4 regions of the Planococcus sp. YIM B11945 genome follow, and region 1 is predicted to be linked to each of the others. Evidence: riboswitches for the same ligand, from Rfam matches in the RefSeq annotation. Region 1 holds a riboswitch; each other region holds the start of a gene.
What was found. Region 1 has a riboswitch for S-adenosylmethionine ahead of ACRRQV_RS15550 (methionine ABC transporter ATP-binding protein). Riboswitches for the same ligand answer to the same signal wherever they lie in the genome.
Positions count from the first base shown of each region.

Region 2: linked by a shared signal. The riboswitch ahead of metC (cystathionine beta-lyase) and the one ahead of ACRRQV_RS15550 (methionine ABC transporter ATP-binding protein) in region 1 are both predicted to bind S-adenosylmethionine.
Region 3: linked by a shared signal. The riboswitch ahead of ACRRQV_RS10545 (ABC transporter permease) and the one ahead of ACRRQV_RS15550 (methionine ABC transporter ATP-binding protein) in region 1 are both predicted to bind S-adenosylmethionine.
Region 4: linked by a shared signal. The riboswitch ahead of mtnK (S-methyl-5-thioribose kinase) and the one ahead of ACRRQV_RS15550 (methionine ABC transporter ATP-binding protein) in region 1 are both predicted to bind S-adenosylmethionine.

Region 1 covers NZ_JBOZWR010000008.1:44,663-50,181, reverse strand. Annotated here, with positions in the region: gene ACRRQV_RS15570 (arsenate reductase family protein) at 466-819, shown strand; gene gcvH (glycine cleavage system protein GcvH) at 898-1,278, shown strand; gene ACRRQV_RS15560 (hypothetical protein) at 1,340-1,678, shown strand; gene ACRRQV_RS15555 (thioredoxin family protein) at 1,684-2,010, shown strand; SAM riboswitch class I at 2,044-2,148, shown strand; gene ACRRQV_RS15550 (methionine ABC transporter ATP-binding protein) at 2,233-3,258, shown strand; gene ACRRQV_RS15545 (methionine ABC transporter permease) at 3,251-3,919, shown strand; gene ACRRQV_RS15540 (MetQ/NlpA family ABC transporter substrate-binding protein) at 3,974-4,792, shown strand; gene ACRRQV_RS15535 (hypothetical protein) at 5,068-5,519, shown strand, end outside.
Region 2 covers NZ_JBOZWR010000007.1:99,943-105,461, forward strand. Annotated here, with positions in the region: gene ACRRQV_RS13995 (YeiH family protein) at 1-53, shown strand, start outside; gene ACRRQV_RS14000 (putative bifunctional diguanylate cyclase/phosphodiesterase) at 331-2,589, shown strand; gene metC (cystathionine beta-lyase) at 2,644-3,810, opposite strand; SAM riboswitch class I at 3,887-3,988, opposite strand; gene ACRRQV_RS14010 (protein adenylyltransferase SelO) at 4,064-5,519, opposite strand, start outside.
Region 3 covers NZ_JBOZWR010000004.1:524,205-529,723, reverse strand. Annotated here, with positions in the region: gene ACRRQV_RS10565 (aldo/keto reductase) at 1-688, opposite strand, end outside; gene ACRRQV_RS10560 (MFS transporter) at 741-1,967, opposite strand; partial or broken gene ACRRQV_RS10555 (winged helix-turn-helix transcriptional regulator) at 2,132-2,500, shown strand; gene ACRRQV_RS10550 (protein phosphatase 2C domain-containing protein) at 2,662-3,474, shown strand; SAM riboswitch class I at 3,566-3,672, shown strand; SAM riboswitch class I at 3,756-3,861, shown strand; gene ACRRQV_RS10545 (ABC transporter permease) at 3,999-4,925, shown strand; gene ACRRQV_RS10540 (ABC transporter permease) at 4,927-5,519, shown strand, end outside.
Region 4 covers NZ_JBOZWR010000004.1:539,681-545,199, forward strand. Annotated here, with positions in the region: gene ACRRQV_RS10615 (EAL domain-containing protein) at 1-206, opposite strand, end outside; gene ACRRQV_RS10620 (cbb3-type cytochrome c oxidase subunit I) at 543-1,004, opposite strand; gene mtnA (S-methyl-5-thioribose-1-phosphate isomerase) at 1,179-2,225, opposite strand; gene mtnK (S-methyl-5-thioribose kinase) at 2,222-3,412, opposite strand; SAM riboswitch class I at 3,487-3,641, opposite strand; SAM riboswitch class I at 3,799-3,903, shown strand; gene mtnW (2,3-diketo-5-methylthiopentyl-1-phosphate enolase) at 3,970-5,184, shown strand; gene ACRRQV_RS10640 (2-hydroxy-3-keto-5-methylthiopentenyl-1-phosphate phosphatase) at 5,190-5,519, shown strand, end outside.

The DNA.
Region 1 (5,519 bases):
TACAAACAGTGAAAGCTCCGGAATCATTAGATTCAGGAGCTTTCAGCTTGGTGAAAACTTATTTAAAAAGGTAGTAAATATACTTGTCTAGATTGCTATCTCGCTAGCGTCTCATAGCTTAATACAGCTTCTCACTGTTGAAAGGCGAGTATAAGCCGGGAAGTTCACGTGTGCTAAGCCATTATTTATTTTCTATTCCTGAAAACTATGAGCGAACTATCTCTTCGACTGAAGCGGAAGGCGGCGACTCCAGCGGGACAGCACGAGCCGAAGACCCTGGAGCGACCGAAGGGAGTGAAGCGGCTAAGGCCGTGCCCGCGGAACGCGTCCGCCTAAGCGTATTGAGACGTTTGCCAAAATTTTCTCGACCGCCTTAATACGCCGGAATCATTTGATTCCGGCGTATTTTCTTTCATGCCTTTTTATCGTTCTTTTGTTAAGCTTAAAGAAAAAGGAGGCTTTACCATGATTCAATTTTACGCATACGCAAAATGTTCGACGTGCCGCAACGCCAAAAAATGGCTTGATGCCAATGGCGCTAAATATGAAGCCATCAACATTGCGGAAGATCCGCCATCGGCTAAAGAACTGCGCACCATCTACGAGGCGAGCGGCACCGAGCTCAAGAAATTTTTTAACACGAGCGGCATGAAATACCGGGAGCTTGGACTAAAAGACAAACTGGGCACGATGAGCGAAGAAGAGCAGCTGGAATTGCTTTCTTCAGACGGCATGCTGATCAAGCGTCCGGTCGCCTGGGATGGAGAAAAAGTGACGCTTGGGTTTAAAGAAGCGGACTATGAAAATACCTGGAAGTAAGCCGAGACGATTGTTGTATTTCACAGATGATTATGTCAAACTGAAATTGAGCACAATACATATTTTGGAGGGGTCTAGATGAGCACACCACAAGAGCTTCGTTATTCTAAAGAACATGAATGGGTTAAACTCGAAAACGGCACTGCACGTATCGGCATTACGCATTTTGCGCAAGCTGAACTTGGCGATATCGTATTTGTTGAACTTCCGCAAGTTGGCGACGAACTGAAAAAAGACCAGCCATTCGGCAGTGTGGAATCCGTTAAAACGGTTTCTGAATTGTACGCGCCAATCAGCGGCCGTGTGGTTGAAGTCAACTCTGAGCTGGACGACAGCCCTGAGTTTGTCAACGAGTCTCCGTATGAGCAAGCTTGGATGGTTGTTGTTGAAGAAGTTAACGATGCCGAGGTCAATGAATTGATGACAGCGGAGCAATATGAGAAAATGATAAATGAATAAGACCCGAAAAGCGCCTCTTGTTTGGCGCTTTTTTTTATCATAACGAGCGGGGTGTCGACCTATGGGTAAAGTGATTGTTGTCGAAGGGCTTACGGACAAATCAAGAATTGCGCCTCTTATCGCAGAACCGGTCACGATTCTTTGCACGAATGGCACAGTGAGTGCCACGAGGCTTGAGGAATTGCTGCTTCCCTATGAAGGATTGGATATCATCATTCTAGTGGACGCGGACAAATCCGGAGAGCAATTGAGAAAGCTAGTGAAACGTGAATTTCCCGAAGCGCGGCATTTTTACATCAACCGCAGCTACAAAGAAGTCGCAACAACCCCGATACGCATCTTGCTCGATGTGCTCATCAGCGCCAATATTCGGGTCAATCAGCTACTAACCGAAGGATGATCGAAATGAACGAATGGACACATAAAGAATGGATCAAAGAAAAAAATACGAATGATACCACCGCTTTTTATTTGTATACGCCGATGTGCGGAACGTGCCAAGTGGCGACGAAGATGCTTGATGTCGTCAAAGAGCTGCTGCCGGATTTGACTCTAGGCAAAGCCAATTTGAACTATGTCCAGGAAATTGCCGCTTTGTATGAAGTAGAAAGTGTGCCTTGCCTGATCATTACGGAGAATGGATTAGTGAGAGAAAAGATTTACGCGTTCCAATCTGTCCCTTTTTTATATAAAAAATTAAAAGTGGTTGACGAAGCGCGCCGTGCATGGTAAATTGAATTTCTGATTGAAAAACTTAATATCGTACTCTTATTAAGAGAGGTGGAGGGAAGTGCCCTATGAAGCCCGGCAACCGTCATGAAAATGAAATGGTGCCAATTCACGCAAAGCGAAAGCTTTGAGAGATGAGAGAACGGTGTCCGTATACATTTGCGAATACCCTTCTGCTCAGTTCTGTGCAGAAGGGTATTTATTTTGGAGTAGGAGTTGTAAAAAATGATTGAATTAAAGAAAGTGACGAAAATATACGACACTGGGAAAGGGGCGCTTGCTGCCGTTGACGGCGTCGATTTATCCATTTCGCCTGGCGAAATTTTTGGCATTATCGGCTACAGTGGAGCAGGAAAAAGCACCTTAATCCGCTTGTTGAACGGATTGGAAAAGCCGACCTCTGGTACGGTTCAAATCAACGACCATGTTATTACCGCAATCAAAGGAGCAGAGCTGAGAAAAGCGCGCCAAAAAGTCAGCATGATCTTCCAACACTTTAACTTGCTGTGGTCGCGGACAGTAAAAGAAAACATTGCCTTCCCACTTGAAATCGCAGGCGTGCCGAAAAACAAGCGAGATGCGCGCGTGATGGAACTGGTGGAGTTGGTCGGGTTAACGGGCCGTGAGAACGCCTATCCGTCGCAGCTTTCCGGCGGACAGAAACAACGCGTCGGCATCGCACGGGCACTGGCGAACGATCCAGAAGTGCTGTTGTGCGATGAAGCTACATCCGCGCTCGATCCTGAGACAACCGATTCCATCCTGGATTTGCTGGTCGACATCAACAAACGCCTCGGCTTGACGATTGTCTTGATTACACATGAAATGCACGTCATCCGGAAAATTTGCCATCGGGTAGCCGTCATGGAAGGCGGCCGGGTAGTGGAGCTGGGCGATGTGTTGAACGTCTTCCAGTCACCAAAAGAAGAAATTACGAAGCGCTTTGTGGCGCAAGTGACCGAAACAGAAGACTCGGGCGAAACGATTAAAAACTTGCGCGAATTGTACCCGACTGGCGATTTGGTAAAACTCATGTTCGTGGGCGATCAAACGGAACAACCGATTTTGACAAAATTGATCCGCACGCATCCAGTCGAAGTCAATATTGTCCAAGGCAAAATCTCGCATACCCAGCGAGGCGCTTACGGAACTTTGATTTTGCAGCTTAAAGGAACACGTGAAGAAATTGCGAATGCCATCGCATTTTTGAACAACGAAAACATCCAGACAGAGGTGATGGCAAATGATTGAATCTTTATTTCCAAACGTTGATTGGGACAAAATGTGGGAAGCGACCGTCGAAACGCTATACATGACCGCCATGTCGACGATCTTTACGTTTATTATCGGACTCGTACTCGGTATTCTTTTATTCTTAACGGCACCGCGGCAGCTTTGGGCAAATAAAATTGTCAACTGGCTGACCGGAGCATTTGTCAACATTTTCCGTTCCATTCCATTTATCATCTTGATCATTTTATTGATTCCGTTTACGAAATTTTTAATTGGCACCATTCGCGGACCCAATGCTGCTTTGCCGGCGTTGATCATCGGTGCGGCACCATTTTATGCCCGCATGGTATTGATCGCCTTAAAAGAAATTGACAAAGGGGTGATTGAAGCTGCTCGGTCGATGGGAGCTACGACGTGGACAATTATCCGCAAAGTGCTGCTGCCGGAATCCAAGCCTGCTTTGATTTCAGGAATTACAGTTACAGCGATTGCGCTTGTCGGCTATACAGCGATGGCAGGCATCATCGGCGCAGGCGGCCTTGGCACTTTGGCTTTCCTTGACGGATTCCAGCGAAGCCGCGAAGATGTCACCTTAATGGCTACAATTTTAATATTGGTTGTTGTTTTTGCCATCCAATTTATTGGAGATTTTATTACGACGCGTTCAGACAAACGATGATTGCGGTTTTGCCGTTGCCATATAAAAACAACTAGAAAAAGGGAGACGATTTACATGAAAAAATTATTAGTGACTACATTACTCGCTGGCTTGGCTTTGGCTGGTTGCGGATCTGATTCAGGTTCAGGCGGTTCTGAAGAATCCAGCACATTGAAAGTCGGCGCATCAAACGTGCCGCATGCGATCATTTTGGAACAAGCAAAACCGCTTCTTGAAGAACAAGGCGTGGAATTGCAAATCGAAACTTATCAAGACTATGTGTTGCCGAACCAAGACTTGGAATCAGGTGAAATCGATGCCAACTACTTCCAACACATTCCGTACCTGGAATCTCAGAAAAAAGAATTTGGCTATGATTTTGAAAATGCAGGCGGAATCCACATCGAACCAATTGGTGTTTACTCTAAAAAATACAAATCGCTTAGCGAACTTCCGGATGGCGCACAAATTTTGATGAGCAACTCGGTTGCTGACCATGGCCGCATTTTGTCGCTTCTAGAAGCTGAAGGCTTGATCAAATTGGCAGACGGTGTAGACAAAACAGCCGCTGAAGTAAAAGACGTTGTAGAAAATCCGAAAAACTTGGAATTTGATGCTGATTACGAAGCTGCTTTATTGGTTCAAATGTATGAATCAGGCGAAGGCGATGCATTATTGATCAACTCAAACTACGCAATTGATGCCGGCCTCAACCCGTTAGAAGATTCCATTGCTCTTGAAAGCTCGGAATCTCCTTATGTGAACGTCATTGCAGTAAATGCAGGAGACAAAGACAATGAAAACGTCAAGAAACTTGTAGAAGTGTTGAAATCAAAAGAGATCCAAGACTTTATGCTTGAAGAGTGGGGCGGCTCGGTCGTACCTGCTGAATAAAAATCAGTTTAATGAAGCAGGCAAATTCAATTGAATTTGCCTGCTTTTTTATTTGAGGCAGCTTTATTTAGCGAAACTGGAAGAGAATTTCTTATTAGCAAGGCAAATGACCTAACACGCAATGCAGAAGCTATGTAAAAAGTTTGGGAAGTAACTGACATACTAGTTAGAATAATGATTCTATTTGATTTATTCCGGCTATTTTGCCGACTGTATACTCCCAGTAATAGCTGTGCTATTATTACGGAGAAATCAACTAAAGGGGAGTATACATCATGAAAAAACTATTACTAGTAGGGGCAACAGCGGCATTGTTTTTAGGAGCATGCGGCGGAGAAAGCGCAACTGAAGATAAAGCAGCAACTGAAACAAAAGAAACTGCAAAAACAACGGAAAAAGCTCCAAATGCAAAACAAGAGTTAATGAGATTTTACATGGTCATTCCACAAACGATCAATGCAGTAGACGCGGATTTGAACACGTTTGAAATTGCTCAGATGGAAGGCACATTGCCAGAAGGGGAAGACCTTCAAAAAATGAAAGATGCAGCAATTGCAGCTTCACAAGAATCCGGCAAAGCGGTAGAAGGAATTGAAATCCCTGAAGCACTGGCTGACCAAAAAGGCGATATCGAAGGGGCACTTGCTTCTATTAAAGAGTCATACGATATGAAAGCAGACGAATTGACAAAAGAAGCTTCGTTTGAAGCGGCAAACGCAAAATTCGT
Region 2 (5,519 bases), on a different contig from region 1:
GAGCAGTCAGTCTACTGCTAATTGCGGTGTTCGGAGATTTAATAAAGCTGTAAATAAGACAGATAGCTCTCACATAAGAGAGCTATCTGTTTGTGTATATTTTTTACATTTAACCACTCACAAAAGAATAGTTTATTTTTTCGAAAATTAGTAAATAATTCTATATATTCGAATGAAATTTAGGTATAATATCCCTACGAAGAAAATAATAAGATGATAAAAATCTTTCTTTTTGTAAAAATCGAAAGAAATTCCAGGGAATCCCCAACCGTTTGATGTGGGTTTTTTCCATTTCAGAAATCACCCGGTGTATACAGGAGGAAAACAACTATGCTAAGAACAGGGCGCTTCCCCATCTTTTTAGTAGCCATAACCATTGGATTGTTCGCAGCATGGAACATAGCTTTTAAAGAAAATGAATGGATGGCTTTTATCGGCATCGATGTGTTTCGTATCTTGGTCGGCCTCTTGAGTTTTGTTTGGCTTTCTCAAGCTTTTCAAAAACGGCAGGCTAAGCAAGGGCCATTTTGGCTTCTCCTAAGCCTGGGCGTCTTATTTTTTATCGGGACAAGTGCCTGGAGAATTTATTTGCAGCTTACGCAAGATCTTTTAGACCCTTCCGAAGCGGTTTATGCGATATGGCTGTTATCGAATGGCTCTTTCTTATCCGCTTTGTTATATAAAGTAAAAGAGCTGCGCGCTACTGCTGTAAAAAAATCTTATTTTTTCAATATGTGGATGTTCATGATTGCCGCTATTTCAATCAGCTTCCATTTTATTATCCAACCGGTTTTAGTAGATCCGGACTCATCCTTAATAATTTCGCTGGTAACTTCCATTTATCCTCTTGTGGATTTGGGCATCATGTATGCCATTACTGTGCTGTATTATCAAAGCCAGCAAAGCAAACAAAAAAATCTCATGCTTTATGTTATATTGAGCCAGTTTATGTTGATTGTCAGTGATTGGGCTTACTCTTATCTTTTCTTGCAAGATTCTGCAGGCAGAGGAGTTGTTTTAGAGCTTTTTTGGATGATATCCGTGCTGCTTATTGGTTTAGCAGGATTTTATAGCCACAAAAACATGAATGAAGATCCGCCTTCAATTAAAAATCTTTTCGAGGAAAAAAGCTTTATTTTTCCGTATGCGGCAATTTTGGTATTGCTGGCAATCGTCATTTCCGATTATCAGCTTCGCTTAAACGCACTAAGTCTTGGATTGCTTGTTTCGTTTATTATGATTCTGGGTCGGCAATTGCTCATTATCCGCACAAACGAAAAGCTCATGGATGAATTTAAATACTTGGCTTATCACGATTCGTTGACGGGGTTAAACAACCGGATTTCCTTCCAAAAAGAAATTGAAAAAGCCATTGCTGGCGCCAAGGATCAGAACATGGCGTTGGTGCTCATTGATTTGGACCGTTTTAAAGTGATCAATGATACACTCGGCCATTATGTCGGCGACCAAGTGTTGATAAAAGCAGCAGCGCGGCTGAAAAAAGCATCCCCTCCCTCTTCTGCCTTATTCCGGTTGGGCGGCGATGAATTTGTCATTATTCTTCCGGATTCCAAAGAAGAGGATTGCCTTCAATTGGCAGATGCTATTGTCCGGAGCTTTCAGGAGTCTTTGGCGATCAATGGCTATGACATCAACGTAACGCCAAGCATCGGGATCAGCATTTATCCGGAAAACGGAAAAACAAGCGAAAACTTGTTCAAAAATGCGGATGCGGCTATGTATTTGTCAAAAGAAAACGGCAAAAACCGCTATAGTTTCTATAATACTGAACTCCATAAATCGATGACCCGCAAAATGATTATCGAGACTGAGCTGAGAAAAGCCATCGCTAAAGACGAATTTTCGCTTTTCTACCAGCCGAAAGTCGATATGCAAACCCAAGAAATGATTGGCATGGAAGCTTTGCTGCGCTGGCACCACCCGGAACTGGGTTCAGTCTCTCCAGCGGAATTTATTCCCATCGCCGAAGAAACAGGGCAAATCGTTCCCATCGGGTCTTGGGTATTAAGAACAGCGTGTCTGCAAAATAAAACATGGCAAGACAAAGGCTTAGCGCCATTATGTGTTTCCGTAAACGTCTCTGCTCTTCAATTTCAGCAAGAAGATTTTCTAAAAACGGTAAGCCTTGCTTTAGAAGAATCGCAGCTCGATGCGAGTTTTCTCGAGTTGGAAATTACCGAAAGCATCATGAAAAATATTAAAGAAAGCATTGAAATCACGGAATGCTTGCGGGCAATGCGGGTGAAGATTTCCATTGATGATTTCGGAACGGGCTATTCTTCTTTGCATATCCTTCCCAAATTGCCGATCCATACGATCAAAATCGATAAGTCGTTTATTGATGACATCGAACAAAAAGATCATCAATTGATGATGAAAGCCATCATCGACCTCGGCTTGACCTTGAAATTAAACGTCATCGCCGAAGGGATTGAAAATGAAGGGCAAATGAACATTCTGCTGGAAAATAAATGCCGCTTCGGGCAAGGCTATTTGTTCTCAAAACCCGTGCCGGCAGAAGCATTCGAATACCTTCTTCCGCTGAAAAAAGCGCCCATTTCCAATTAATCAAAAGAGCTGTTCCAAAGTCAGAATATCCGGCTTTGGGCAGCTCTTTTTTCACTAAACCAATTGCCCTTCCGCTTGCCGGACTTTTTGCAGCGCTTGTTTGATATCTTCCAGTAAATCATCTGAATGCTCCAAGCCGACCGACAATCTCAACAAGCCGTCTGTTATGCCCCGCTTCTCACGCTCATCTTTCGGCATTGCAGCGTGGGACATGGTCGCAGGATATGACAAAATCGATTCGACCGCGCCTAAGCTCACTGCAAAAATGGGAATACGCAAATTGTCTTTGAAGATTCGCGCCGCTTCTTTTGATGGCAGCCGGAAGGATAAAACCGCGCCAAATCCTTTTGCCTGACGAATGTGAATGGGATGTCCCGGATGAAACGTAAATCCCGGGTAGTACACTTCTTCAATCACTGGCTGCTGATGCAAAAATTCCGCTATTGCTTGTGCCGATTCGGATGATTGCTTTAAACGTGTTCCCAAGGTCTTTATACCTTGAATCAATGTATAACAATCTTGTGCTCCTAACACAGCACCGAACGAGTTCTGGATAAACGCCAGCCGCTTGCCCAGTTCTTCGTCTTTGGTGACGGCGAGCCCCGCGGTAATGTCGCTATGGCCGGACAAGAATTTCGTGGCACTGTGAAGCACAAGATCTGCGCCAAGCGCCAGCGGGTTTTGATAAAGCGGCGTCATGAAGGTATTGTCGACAAACGTCAAGCAATCGTTCGCTTTTGCCAGTTTCGCTGCAATTTCAATATCGGTGATGTTCATCGTCGGATTGGACGGAGTTTCAATGTACACCACTTTTGTGTTCGGCTGGATTGCTTCGGCCATTTCGCCGAGATCGGTCATGTTGACAAACGTGTATGCGATGCCGAATTTATTCAAAACTTCCGTGACAAAGCGGTACGTCCCGCCGTAAACATCTTCTGAAATGAGCACGTGATCGCCTTTTGACAGCAGCATGAAAGCGGAAGAAATCGCCGCCATGCCGGAAGCGAATGCAAAACCGCGCGTGCCCCCTTCAAGTTTCGCTATGGTTTCTTCCAGCGCCAGCCGCGTCGGGTTGCCCGAACGGCTGTAGTCGAACGGGCCGAATTCGTCAAAACTTTCCTGATGGAACGTGGATGATAAGTAAATCGGAACGTTCACCGCCCCAGTTTGTTTGTCCACTCCAGCTGCATGGATAAATGCCGTCTCCAAATGATCTCCCATATTAAAAACCTCCTTCAAAATAAAAACAGGGCTTTTCTCCAAAAAAGAAGAAAGGCCCTGTTTAAGAAACACCATCTTCTCATCTTTTAGGCAATTGCCTATTGGAATTAGCACCGTGCCCAAAGGCTGGTTGCTGAGACTTCACAGGGCCAAATCCCTCCGTCTCTCTTGATAAGAAATAATTGTATGAAGTTGATATTGCTGAATGTTTTATATACTAACGCATTTTTCTGAAAATGGCAAGGTGCATTTTTTACGTTCCGCAATATGTTCGGTAAGGGCCGTCTGGTGAATCCGGAAGATCGGCGTATTCTTCTTGCTCAATTGAATGGGCATAAGGATCCTTTAACACGGCCAACAGGTTTTCCATCACGCTGTAATCATTCTGGAATTCCGCAGCAGCAAGAGCTGCTTCGACCCGGTGGTTGCGCGGAATGACGGCCGGGTTGCTGGCCCGCATTAATTGCATAGATGCCTCGCTCGATTCCGTTTGTCTTTCGCGCCGCGTCTCCCAAATTCCCCGCCATTCAATGAATTCGGCCGCTTCGAATAGTTTGGCATCCCGCACGCGCCCGGTCGTCAACGCAAGGAACGTGTTCGTATAATCCGCTTTGTGCTGTTCCATTAAAATCAACAGTTTGTCGATCAATGTTTCGTCTTCTTGTTCTTCATTGAACAAACCGAGCTTTTTCCGCATCCCGGACAGCCAAAGCGACTGCTGCAGCTCAATGTATGCAGACAGTTCTTGCTGGGCCATTTCAATCGCCTCTTCTTGCTGGTTGTGAAGAAGCGGCAGCAAGGATTCGGCGAAGCGCGCCAAATTCCAGCCTGCAATCATCGGCTGGTTGCCATAGGCATAGCGTCCGCCGTGGTCAATCGAACTGAATACCGCTTTCGGGCTGTAAACGTCCATAAACGCACACGGGCCGTAATCGATCGTCTCTCCGCTGATCGCCATGTTGTCAGTATTCATCACACCGTGGATAAAGCCTGCTAACTGCCATTTAGCAATCAAAGAGGCTTGGCGTTTGGCGACTTCTTGGAATAAAGCAAGGTAACGGTTGTCAGCTTCTTTCGCTTCAGGAAAATAGCGTTCTATCGCATAATCAGCCAACGCTTTGAGTTCTTCTACTGTGCCGAAATTCCGAATGTATTGAAACGTGCCAACGCGCAGGTGGCTTGCAGCGATACGCGTCATGACAGCACCCGGCAGGCGGGTTTCACGTAGTATGGCTTCGCCTGTTTCAATGACGGCCAAACTGCGGGTCGTTGGAATGCCAAGGCCGTGCATCGCTTCACTGATGATATATTCGCGCAGCATTGGCCGAAGCGCAGCACGGCCGTCTCCTCCGCGTGAATACGGCGTCCGTCCCGACCCTTTCAGCTGGATGTCGAAACGTTCGCCGCTTGGCGTGATTTGTTCGCCATACAACAAGGCTCGGCCATCGCCTAGCATTGTAAACGAGCCGAATTGATGTCCGGCATACGCTTGGGCAAGCGGCTGGCCGCCTTCTGGCACTTCGTTGCCTGCCAGCACGGACACCCCGTATTCGCTTGCCAATGCTTCGCTGTTCAATCCAAGTGATTCGGCTAATGGACGGTTGAGGACGGCAAGCTTCGGTGAAGGCACGGGGTTTACGTCGATGCGGCTATATAAGGTTTCCGGCAGACTGGAGTAGCTATGTTCCAAGTTCCAGCCGATTTCGGTT
Region 3 (5,519 bases), on a different contig from region 1:
CGTTTTGCAGATCCCAGCGCAAAATAACTTGGGCAATCGATTTGTTGTGGCGGTCAGCAATTTCTTTTAAGACCGGTTGATCCAATAACTCACCGGCCATCAAAGGAGACCACGCTTCGACTTGAATATTGTGTTCGTTGCAAAATGCATGGAGCTCTTTTTGCGTCAAATACGGATGGTATTCGATTTGGTTGACCATTGGCACAATTTCAGCGTCCTCAAGTACGTCTTCAAGATGATGAATCTGGAAATTGCTGACGCCAATCGATTTTACCCGGCCGTCTTTGTATAGTTTCTCGAGTGCTTTCCAGCCCTCTTTGTATTTTCCTGGCTTTGGCCAGTGAACCAAATACAAGTCCAAGTAATCCAAGCCGAGGCGCTCCAAACTGGCATCATACGCCGCTAGAGCATCATCAAAAGCAAGTTCGGAATTCCAGACTTTTGACGTAATAAACAAGTCTTCCCGCGTCAAACCGGTTTCTTCCAATCCTTCCCGGATTCCTTGCCCTACTGCTACTTCATTGCCGTAAATAGCAGCCGTATCAATGCTGCGGTAGCCATGCTTGATTGCCCAGCGAACTGAGTTTACCGCATCCGGACCTTGTTCAACCCGAAATACGCCCAATCCGAACCACGGCATTTCGACTCCATTGTGTAAAGTGGTTGTGTCTTGCAAATTTTTCACCATTTTTCAACGCCTCCTTGTTTTTGTAGAAATGAATTGCCAAAAATCTATGTTGTTAAATCGCTTCGCTGTTTTGAGCATAGAATTCGGTAGAACCGCTTTTGGGGTCTTTCCGTTCAAGTGCCCGGCTCCATGCGGTTAACAGTACAGCGCCGAATACCATCAAGGCACCTACCCAGGCGGTATGAATAAAACCAAATGAATCTGCGACGGCACCTCCAAGATACGCTCCGATGGCTATTCCGGCATTAAATGCCGCAATGTTGATGGCGGATGCCACATCCACCGCACTTGGAACAAAACGTTCCGCTAGCATCACCACGTAAACTTGCAGACCGGGAACGTTCATGAAAGCAAACAGGCCCATCAGAATAATGGTAAGCAGACCGGCAATTTTGAACGGCGCAGTAAATGTCAATGCCACTAAAATTACGGCTTGGATCAAAAACATGTAAAACAGGGCATTGATCGGATTGCGGTTCGCCAGCTTGCCGCCAATCGTGTTGCCAATGGCAATTGCAATGCCGTAAACAAGCAAAATGAGGGTGACCGTTCCTGCCTGGAAACCCGTCACTTCTTGAAGCAGCGGAGATAAATACGTAAAGACAACGAATGTTCCTCCATACCCTAATGCAGTAGTGATAAAAACCAGCAAAAGCCGGCCATTCGAGACTAATTTAAACTGATCTCGGAACGTGGTGCGAGCCGCTTTTTGAAGATCGGAAGGGACGAGCAGGCTGTTGCCGATAAAAGCTATAATGCCAATTACCACAATTGCGGCAAAAGCAAACCGCCAGCCGAAAAGTTGGCCCAAGAACGTGCCAAACGGGACGCCTGTGACCGTCGCTACCGTAAGACCGGTAAACATGATCGCAATGGCGCTTGCCCGTTTATTAGGAGGCACCAAGTCCGCTGCGATGGTCGCGCCGACGGACATGAAAACCCCATGCGCCAGTGCAGAAACGATGCGTGCAATCAATAATATGCTAACCGAAGCAGCCACCGCTGCAATGGTGTTGCCGATAACAAACACCACCATAATCCAAAGCAGCAGAGATTTGCGCGGCATATTGGATGTTAAGGATGTCAGGATAGGCGCACCGAACATTACTCCTAAAGCGTATAAGGAAACCGTCAATCCTGCGGTTGTTACGGAAATGGATAAATCTTCAGCAATCATGGGCAATAGCCCAACACTGATAAATTCAGTGGTGCCGATGGCAAAAGCACTGAGTGCCAATGCTAAAAGTGCGAAGGTGCTTCTTTTTTTATCTGCAGTCATTTTTTTCTCCTCCTCAATTAAGAAACTTTTCGTTTCATATCTGCCGATAAATGTTAGTATGGATCCTAGTGTTGATAATGAGAAGTACGCACTTTAAAGTGCGATAGATACCTAAGAGTGCTATAGGTACTTTTTAGTGCCCATCAGAATGGAGAGAAACAATGATCAAGCAAAAGAAATACAACATATCGGTAGAAGCGACCTTGGAAGTGATCGGCGGGAAATGGAAGTGCGTAATCCTTTGCCATTTGATGCGCGGAAAAAAGCGGACAAGCGAATTAAAGCGGTTAATGCCAGACATCACCCAAAAGATGTTGACTCAGCAATTGCGGGAACTAGAAGATGACAGCGTGATTAATCGCATCGTCTACAGCCAAGTGCCACCGAAAGTGGAGTATGAGCTAAGCGAGTACGGCGTGAGTTTGGAAAGTATTTTAAACGCCCTTTGCACATGGGGCGATGGCCATATTACCAAAGTTTATGGCGACAAGTTTTCTGTGTTGGAAGAAAGCATTTTAAACGATAATGTTAAATGGAAAGTGGAAAACTCTCCTGTAAGGGGAGTTTTTTTGTGCGGAAAATTGGAGGAAGTTCATCGCTTTTTATCAAGTAGTCCGCAGATTTAGAAAAAGCTTCCATTTCCTGCTAGCGGCAACTATAATTTTTAAAAAGCTCTTAAGGGAGAAGATCCGAAATGGGAAAAAACGAAAAAGCATTCAGTTGGGTGGGAAGCCAAGAGCTTTTTGTGGATCAGGCTGATATTCAACAAATCCATAACATTGTTATAGGACGTTTCGGTGGCAATTCGTCGGCAGGGCAATCCAAAAACGAAGACGGCTGCCTCATTTGGCTGGATGAAGAAAATGACTGGGAATTCGCCATGGTGCTGGACGCCCACAATACAGCTGAAAGCGCTGAGAAAGTAGTGGGCCAGTTTGAACAATATGGAGCGGAAGTGAAAAATCTGTTGAATGAACCGCTTCATTCAGCCTTTTTTCGCAAGTTGGAAGAGCAGGTGCTTGCCATTTTTCAAAGCGAGGAATTCCTGCAAGTTTGCCGGCAGACCCAAGGTGAAACGGCATGCATGATTGTGGTGCGAAAAGGCAAATATGTCTGGTGGTTATCGGTTGGGGATTGCCTGCTGTATTTATTTCATAAAGAACTGGCAGAAATGGGTCAATATGAGTTGAACCAGCGCCATTTTTACGAATGGGTCGGTCAAGTGAACACTTTCGACCAACTAGTTCCTTGTTTTAGCACCGGCACGGCGGAATTGAGAACCGGCAAAAATCAATTGTTTGTGACAACGGATGGCTTAATCGAATGCCCGGGAGAACCGTTTACGGATCCGGAGCAATTAGCCGGAGCATTTGATAGAGCTCCCCATGCGGCAGCTGTGGAGTCGCTGCTGGAAACCATTCAAAAATACAACGTACGGGATAGTACGACGATTGTTTCGTGGCAAGTTGTGGTTAAAGAAAAAGCGACAAGGCCGAGCAATGGATAAAATTATCTTTTGAAAAAAATTAAAAAATTTCATTGACAAATTTTAGTTATAGCAATATAGTTGTCTTTAGCAGAAATTAACTCAATAGTATTTCTTATCCAGAGAGGTGGAGGGACATGGCCCTTTGATACCTCGGCAGCAGATTCTTTAGCAGAACACTGTGCCAATTCCATCAAGCAATTGCTTGAGAGATAAGAAGAGCTGGTCGGTATCGACAGATAATGCCTCTTCTTGTGCTCAAGAAGAGGTTTTTTTATTTTTTCATAAAAAATTTAATACACATCTTATCCAGAGAGGTGGAGGGACATGGCCCTTTGATACCTCGGCAGCGGGTTCTCTAGTAGAATACTGTGCCAATTCCAGCAGAAATCTCTGCGCAGATAAGATAAGTTAACGGTTAAATATGCCTCTCAACTTATCTTAGTTGAGGGGTTTTGTTATGGCAAAAAAATTTATATGGATAACCTACTATTTCTGTTTGGTTAATGGAGTATCTGCTGAAAATGTTGAATGGAGGCTTGTAAGTGTATATCATCAAACGTTTGTTGACCATGGTCGTTACTTTATGGATTATCGCCACTTTGACTTTTGTCATGATGCATTTTATCCCTGGCGATCCTTTTGCCAGCGATGCAAAAATGCTGCCCGAAGAAGTGTTAGAGAATATGCGGGCTAAATACAATTTGGATAAACCGTTAGCGGAACAATATTTATTGTATTTAAAAGACCTTGCGCAATTCGATTTAGGCCCGTCTATCCAATCGAAAACAAGAGATGTAAATACGCTGATTGCAGAAGGCTTTGGACCATCCGCGTTGCTGGGCATTCAATCGCTGGCAATGGCGCTTGTATTAGGAATTGGGTTAGGGGTCATCGCTGCTTTGAACCACAACCGCTTGCTTGATTATTTGTCGATGTTTATCGCGATTGTCGGCATTTCCGTGCCAAGCTTTATTTTAGCACCGTTGTTGATCAAATATTTTGGCGTTGAATGGGGGCTGCTTCCGGTGGCTTCATGGGGAACGTGGCAACACACCATTTTGCCTTCGTTCGCTTTAGCGCTTGGACCATTAGCAATCATTGCGAGGTTTGTCCGAACCAGCATGCTCGAAGTATACAATCAGAATTACATCAAAACCGCTGAAGCTAAAGGGTTGTCCACTTTGTCCATTATCGTCAATCATGGAATTCGAAATGCGATCCTTCCCGTTATTTCTTTTATCGGCCCTTTGTTTGCAGCCATCATTACGGGAACTTTTGTCATCGAAAAAATATTTGCCATCCCCGGTATTGGAAAATACTTTGTAGACAGCATTTTTAATCGGGATTATCCGGTGATTTTGGGCACTACTATTTTTTATAGCGCAATTTTGATTTTTACATTGTTTATCATCGATCTAGCTTATCGATTCGTCGATCCTAGAATCAAACTTACAAGCAGAGGTGAATAAAATGGCAAATGCTTTACCGGAAATAGATGCGTTGTTTCGGCCGGCAGATCCCGCGCAGTTCGACAATAACGCGATTTCACGGCCGGCGTTAAGTTTTTGGAAAGACGCCGTCTTGAAAATACTGAAAAACAAAATGGCGGTGGTCGGCTTTGTTTTACTGGCGGCGATCGGTCTGCTGTCTGTGATCGGTCCTTATCTTGTGCCGTATAGCGCAAGCGAACAGTCATTGACCGAAGGAAATCTTCCGTTGTCCAGTGAACATTGGTTCGGCACCGACGATCTTGGCCGGGATATGTGGGCCAGAATATGGGCAGGAGCCAGAATTTCGCTTGTGATCGGGATTGCAGCGGCACTGATCGACCTGGTGATCGGGATAGCCGTTGGAGGGGTTTCTGGATATATGGCCGGAAGAGGCAAACTTGGGGACCGAATTGACAGCATTTTAATGCGAATCGTTGAGGTTTTGTACGGCATTCCTTATCTGTTGGTGGTCATTTTGCTCATGGTCGTCATGGAGCCCGGATTGGTTACGATGATTATTGCGTTGTCCATCACCGGCTGGGTCGGGATGGCAAGAATTGTGCGAGGCCAGAT
Region 4 (5,519 bases), on a different contig from region 1:
TTCTCTGGCTGCATAAAATGAAGGCAGAAGTCCAAAAATTCTCTTGCACCTGATTCCGGAATGGTAAAATACCGCTCCTTTTGCTGCACTTCAATTTCTCTTCTAACCAAATGATCCACTACTCCTGGAAGCATGGACACGTTTTCTTCGCCTTCTACCTTGATATCAAATTTAAGCTCCTGAACTGAACAGCTAGTGCACTCCATATGTATAATCCTCCTCTTTCTAGTAAGATCAGTCTACTACATTTTACCTAAATTTAATATAATTTGGTTTATGCATTGAATATTTTTTTGCTGCACTTTCTCTTTTTACAGCAAAGGGGCTGTCCCATAACTAAAAAAGATAAAACCGGCAAAGAAAAGGAGTGCTTTTCTTTGCCGGTTTTTTAGCTAGCTGACGGGAATGGAAGCGGCGACTCCTCCGGGATAGCGAAGTGCCGAAATCCACTCGGGCTTTTCGCCCGAGTTAGTTCGGCGCGAGCCCGCGGAAAGCGTCCGCTGGAATGGACGTCAGCCCCTTTTGGGACAGCCCCTTTGAAACTAAACACGATTTTCATTTTCTAGATTCTGGAAGACATTCACTAGAAAGACCAAAGTGGCAATAATGACAAGAATGGCGCCAGGAATTGCCAATGGAAGTGCTATCGCTTCATTTTCGTTTGCAAAAAAGACCATTCCAAGTATTAATGCCAGCGTTCCAATATTATGGAGCCAAAAATGAATTTTGCCTAGTTTACTGTTTCCTGCTCTTGGGAAAAAGTGATAAATCAATCCGAACAATGCCATTGTTGCCCAGCCAAGCAAATTGATATGGGCATGAGGAGCTGTATATTCGAATTTTTCAGCGATTCCCATATAAAGACCTAGGCAAACACCCACCAACAAATAAACAGCGGCCACTTTGATGAAAGCGATTCCCATTTTCATCACTTCTCCTTTTAGAACTCCGTTTCTGGTCCTTTTTGCAGATTTTTGGCTTGCCAGCGCTACTAAACCCCTCATTAGCCCTTTTTCGAAAGATGCTTACATCTATCTCCTCCCTTACGTTTTATATCCGAACTTATTCTTTACACTAACTATTCTTGATTTAATTGCAGTATCCTTCTTCTGCATATAGAAAATGAAGTTAACTTCAGGTTTAAAGCCTCTCAAAAAGAAAGGCTTTAATAGAATTTATTAACTTATGGAAACACCCAATAAACCAGCGATATTTTCCCGGTAGTCCGGATAAAGGATTCCCCGCTCCGTAATAATTGCCGTGATCAAATGGTTTGGTGTGACATCAAAAGCCGGATTGTATACTTTGGTGTTCAACGGTGTTACCGGTGCCCCGTTAATATAGATGATTTCGTCCGGGTGCCGTTCTTCGATTAAGATGTTTTTTCCGTCTTCGATTGACAAATCAAACGTTGAGGCCGGGGCAGCAACATAAAACGGAATTTGATAAGCAGCAGCAAGCAACGCCAAATTCAATGTGCCGATTTTATTGGCTGTATCCCCGTTTGCCGCTATGCGATCTGCCCCCACAATGATTGCTTCCACGCCTTTGACTCCAATGGTATGGGCAGCCATGCTGTCAGTGATTAATGTGACATCCACACCAGACTGCTGGAGTTCCCAAACCGTCAGGCGTGCGCCTTGGAACACCGGCCGGGTTTCACAAGCAAACACTTCAAACTGTTTGCCTCGTTCGCTGCCTAAGTGAAACGGGGCCAACGCAGTTCCGTATTTCGCCGTTGCAATGGAACCGGCGTTGCAAATCGTCATGACTTTTGTCTGTTCTTCTAACAAAGACAATGCATATTCTCCAATGCGGCGGCATGATGCTTCGTCTTCTTTATGAATGCTGATAGCTTCTTTTATTAGCTGCACTTTCGCTTCTTCGACGCTTTTCGCCTGTTGAATAGCTAAAAGCAGACGGTCAAGCGCCCAGACAAGATTGACGGCAGTCGGCCGCGATTCACCCAGATAAGCAGCGTCATTTTTCACGAGCAGTTGAAACGTATTTAAGCTACCCGTTGCATGGTGCTGTGCTGCTTGCGCTAAACCATACGCGGCGGCAATTCCGATAGCTGGCGCCCCGCGTACTTTTAATGTGATAATGGCCTCGTAAACGTCCTCGATGGTTTCCAATTCCACATAGTCGATCAGGTGGGGCAGCTTTTGCTGGTCCAGTATCGTCAATTGCTGGTTTTCCCATTTGATGGATAATGGAATCGTCATTGGCTTTTCTCCTCAAGCAGTGCAAGAACTGCAGAAATTGATAAAAGTTCACTGCGCTGCAAAATCAACGCTTCGCCAATCCTCAATGTTTGTTTTTTTAACTCGATGCGCCGTTCAGCATCTTCAATGCCATCCAAATCTTTTACATGCGCCAACCCGATGGTGCGGCGGATCATCTCACAGCCTGCAAAACCAATGGCATCCCGGAATATTTTCTCCACTACGCACTCCTTATATCCTGCTGTATCTTTAAACGACTGGGCAGCTTGTTCATCCCAAAGCTCTGAAAAACGGTCCACAAACACCGTCCACGTCTGTTTGATATGGTTGAGGATTATGCTTCGCCCTTCACCTTCTCGCGTCACCGATTGAACCATTAAATTCGCCAAAAACAACCCGATATCAAAGCCAATCGGACCATAAAAAGCAAATTCGGGATCGATGACTTTCGTCTCCGTTTCACTGGCGAAAATGCTTCCCGTGTGAAGATCCCCGTGCAAAAGCGCTTCCGCTTCTGTCAAAAAGCTAGTCTTTAATTTTGCGGCTTCCAATTTAAGCGGCCCGTTGTTCCAGATCGCTTCCACTTCTCCTCGAATTTTCGGTTCGAAATCATTGGTCTCATGATCGAAGAAAGGATCGGTAAAAATGAGATCTTCTGTGATTTTGCACAGTTCCGGGTTGGAAAATTCAACGGCCAGCCGCTTTTTGTCAAAAGGGTGCAACGCGAAATCCGAAGTGTGAAACAACGTTTGCGCTAAATATATTCCGATGTCTTTGGCTAGATGTGGATAAGTTTCCCCTTGGATGAGCCCTTCTCGCACAATCGTCAAATGCGACAGATCTTCCATGACAGTGACCGCCAGTTCGTCGTTCGTTGCGTACACAACCGGCACTAATCCCGGCGCCAATTCGCCGTGTTTTGCAAGGGCGTTTGCTTCAATGGCTGCGCGTTTTAACGTCAGCGGCCAACTTTCGCCGACAACTTTGGCATAAGGCAATGCTTGCTTAATGATCAGCCCATTGCCGTTCTCGCTATCGGTAATTTTGAATACGTAATTTAAATTGCCGTCGCCGATTTCCCGGCTTGTTAGTTCGGCTCCTTCTGGAAAAAAGGTTAATTTTTGCGCCAATGCGATTGCGCTTGTATCGGTTAACGCTTTATATGAATTGGTTAATAAAGTGGTCATCGTCATCTCCCTTTCATGGACAAAATAAAAAGCCTCTTTCATAAGAAAGAGGCGCAGAATAAGAGATTCTTTACCTCTTATCTTTCAGAGAATGTCGTCTCTGATGGAATTAGCACCGTGCCTTGCGGGATTTTCATCCCGGCGCAAAAGCGCCCCGTCTCACAACGGTATTACGGTCGGTTGCTGGGCGTCATCGGGCCAATATCCCTCTGCCAGCTCTTGATAAGAGTATGCATTGCATGAATTTTTAGTGGTTATGGTTCGAATTGAATACTAGCACGATTCAAAATAGCGTGTCAACTTCTTTTTTTCTGTAAATAGCCAATTGACAGATTTCCCGATGCGTGGAATAATCGAACTACTTTGTTGCAAGCCAATTGAATATTTTCTTATTTAGAGCAGGTGGAGGGACAAGCCCTATGATGCCCGGCAACCGGTCCAACAGTGGACACGGTGCTAATTCTTGCAGCCAATCGGCTGAGAAATAAGAAGTTGTTAAGTTTTTAACCTCTTCTTATTTGAAGAGGTTTTTATTTTTTTGTAGGAGTGTGAAAGGGATGGGCGGAGCAATTGCTACGTATCAGCTTTATGGGCAAGCAGGATCGTTTGAGAAAAAAGCGGAAGGCATCGCATTAGGTCTCACGGTTGGATCTTGGACCGATTTGCCTTTGCTTGAACAGCAGCAGCTAAGACAACACAAAGGATCCGTCATTTCCGTGGCGGAGTTTGAAAATATCCGGCATCCAGAAAAGCCGGAACAAATGAAAGCCGAAGTGAAGATCGCGTACCCAAGCGCCAATTTTTCTCCAGATATTCCGGCTATTTTAACGACTGTTTTCGGCAAATTGTCGCTTGACGGTGAAGTGAAGCTGCTGGATTTGGAATTTGAGGAAGAGCTTCTCTCCCACTTTCCGGGTCCGCGATTTGGCATTAAAGGCATACGGGGCTTGCTTGGGGTTGAAGGGCGCCCGCTCGTGATGAGCATTTTCAAAGGCGTCATCGGCCGCGACCTCGAGTATTTGTCCACGCAGCTCCGCCAGCAAGCACTCGGCGGCGTCGACCTTGTCAAAGACGATGAAATTCTGTTTGAAAATCTATTGACGCCTTTTGAAAAAAGAATTGCCGCCGGAAAAGAAGTGCTTCGCCAAGTATACGAAGAGACCGGGCACCGCACGCTATACGCTGCCAATTTAACCGGGAGGACTTCCGGTTTGAGAGAAAAAGCCCAAAGAGCGCGCGAACTTGGCGCGGATGCTTTGTTATTTAATGTCCACGCATACGGGTTTGACGTATTGCAGGAGTTGGCCGAAGATGACAGCATCGGCTTGCCGCTTATGGCCCATCCTGCTTTTAGCGGCGCTTTTACTTCATCGCCTTTCTACGGAGTTGCCACACCGCTTGCTCTCGGCAAACTGACGCGTTATGCAGGCGCGGATTTTTCTTTGTTTCCCTCACCTTACGGCAGTGTCGCCTTGGAAAAGTCAGCCGCTTTGTCGCTAGGCCAGGAACTAACAAAAGACAGCAGCGTCAAACGGACATTTCCGGTGCCTTCAGCCGGCATCCATCCGGGTCTTGTGCCATTGCTACTTAACGATTACGGCATTGATAGCGTCATCAACGCAGGCGGCGGCGTCCACGGACATCCTGCAGGTGCTGCAGGCGGCGCGCTTGCTTTTAGGCAGGCCGTTGATGCGGTCTTGAACGGAATCGATTTAGCTGAAGCGGCAGAACACCATCCGGAATTAAAAATGGCACTTGAGTTATGGGGGTAACCACGTTGAAAAAACCAATTATTTTTTGTGATTTTGATGGCACCATCACCAATGGCGACAACATCCATGCCATTATGAGCCGATTTGCCTCAACTGAATGGAATGTCATCAAAGAAGAGATTTTAGATCAAAAACTCTCCATACGTGAGGGTATTGCAAAGATGTTCTCACTCCTGCCAGCCAGCGCAAAAGACGATATTACTTCATTTGTCATGAGCCAAGCGCAGATTCGTGAAGGCTTTGCCGACTTTGTTGCCTATACGAAAAAACACGACATCCCGCTTTACATTGTCAGCGGGGGCATCGACTTTTTCGTCCGCCCAATACTCGAGCCC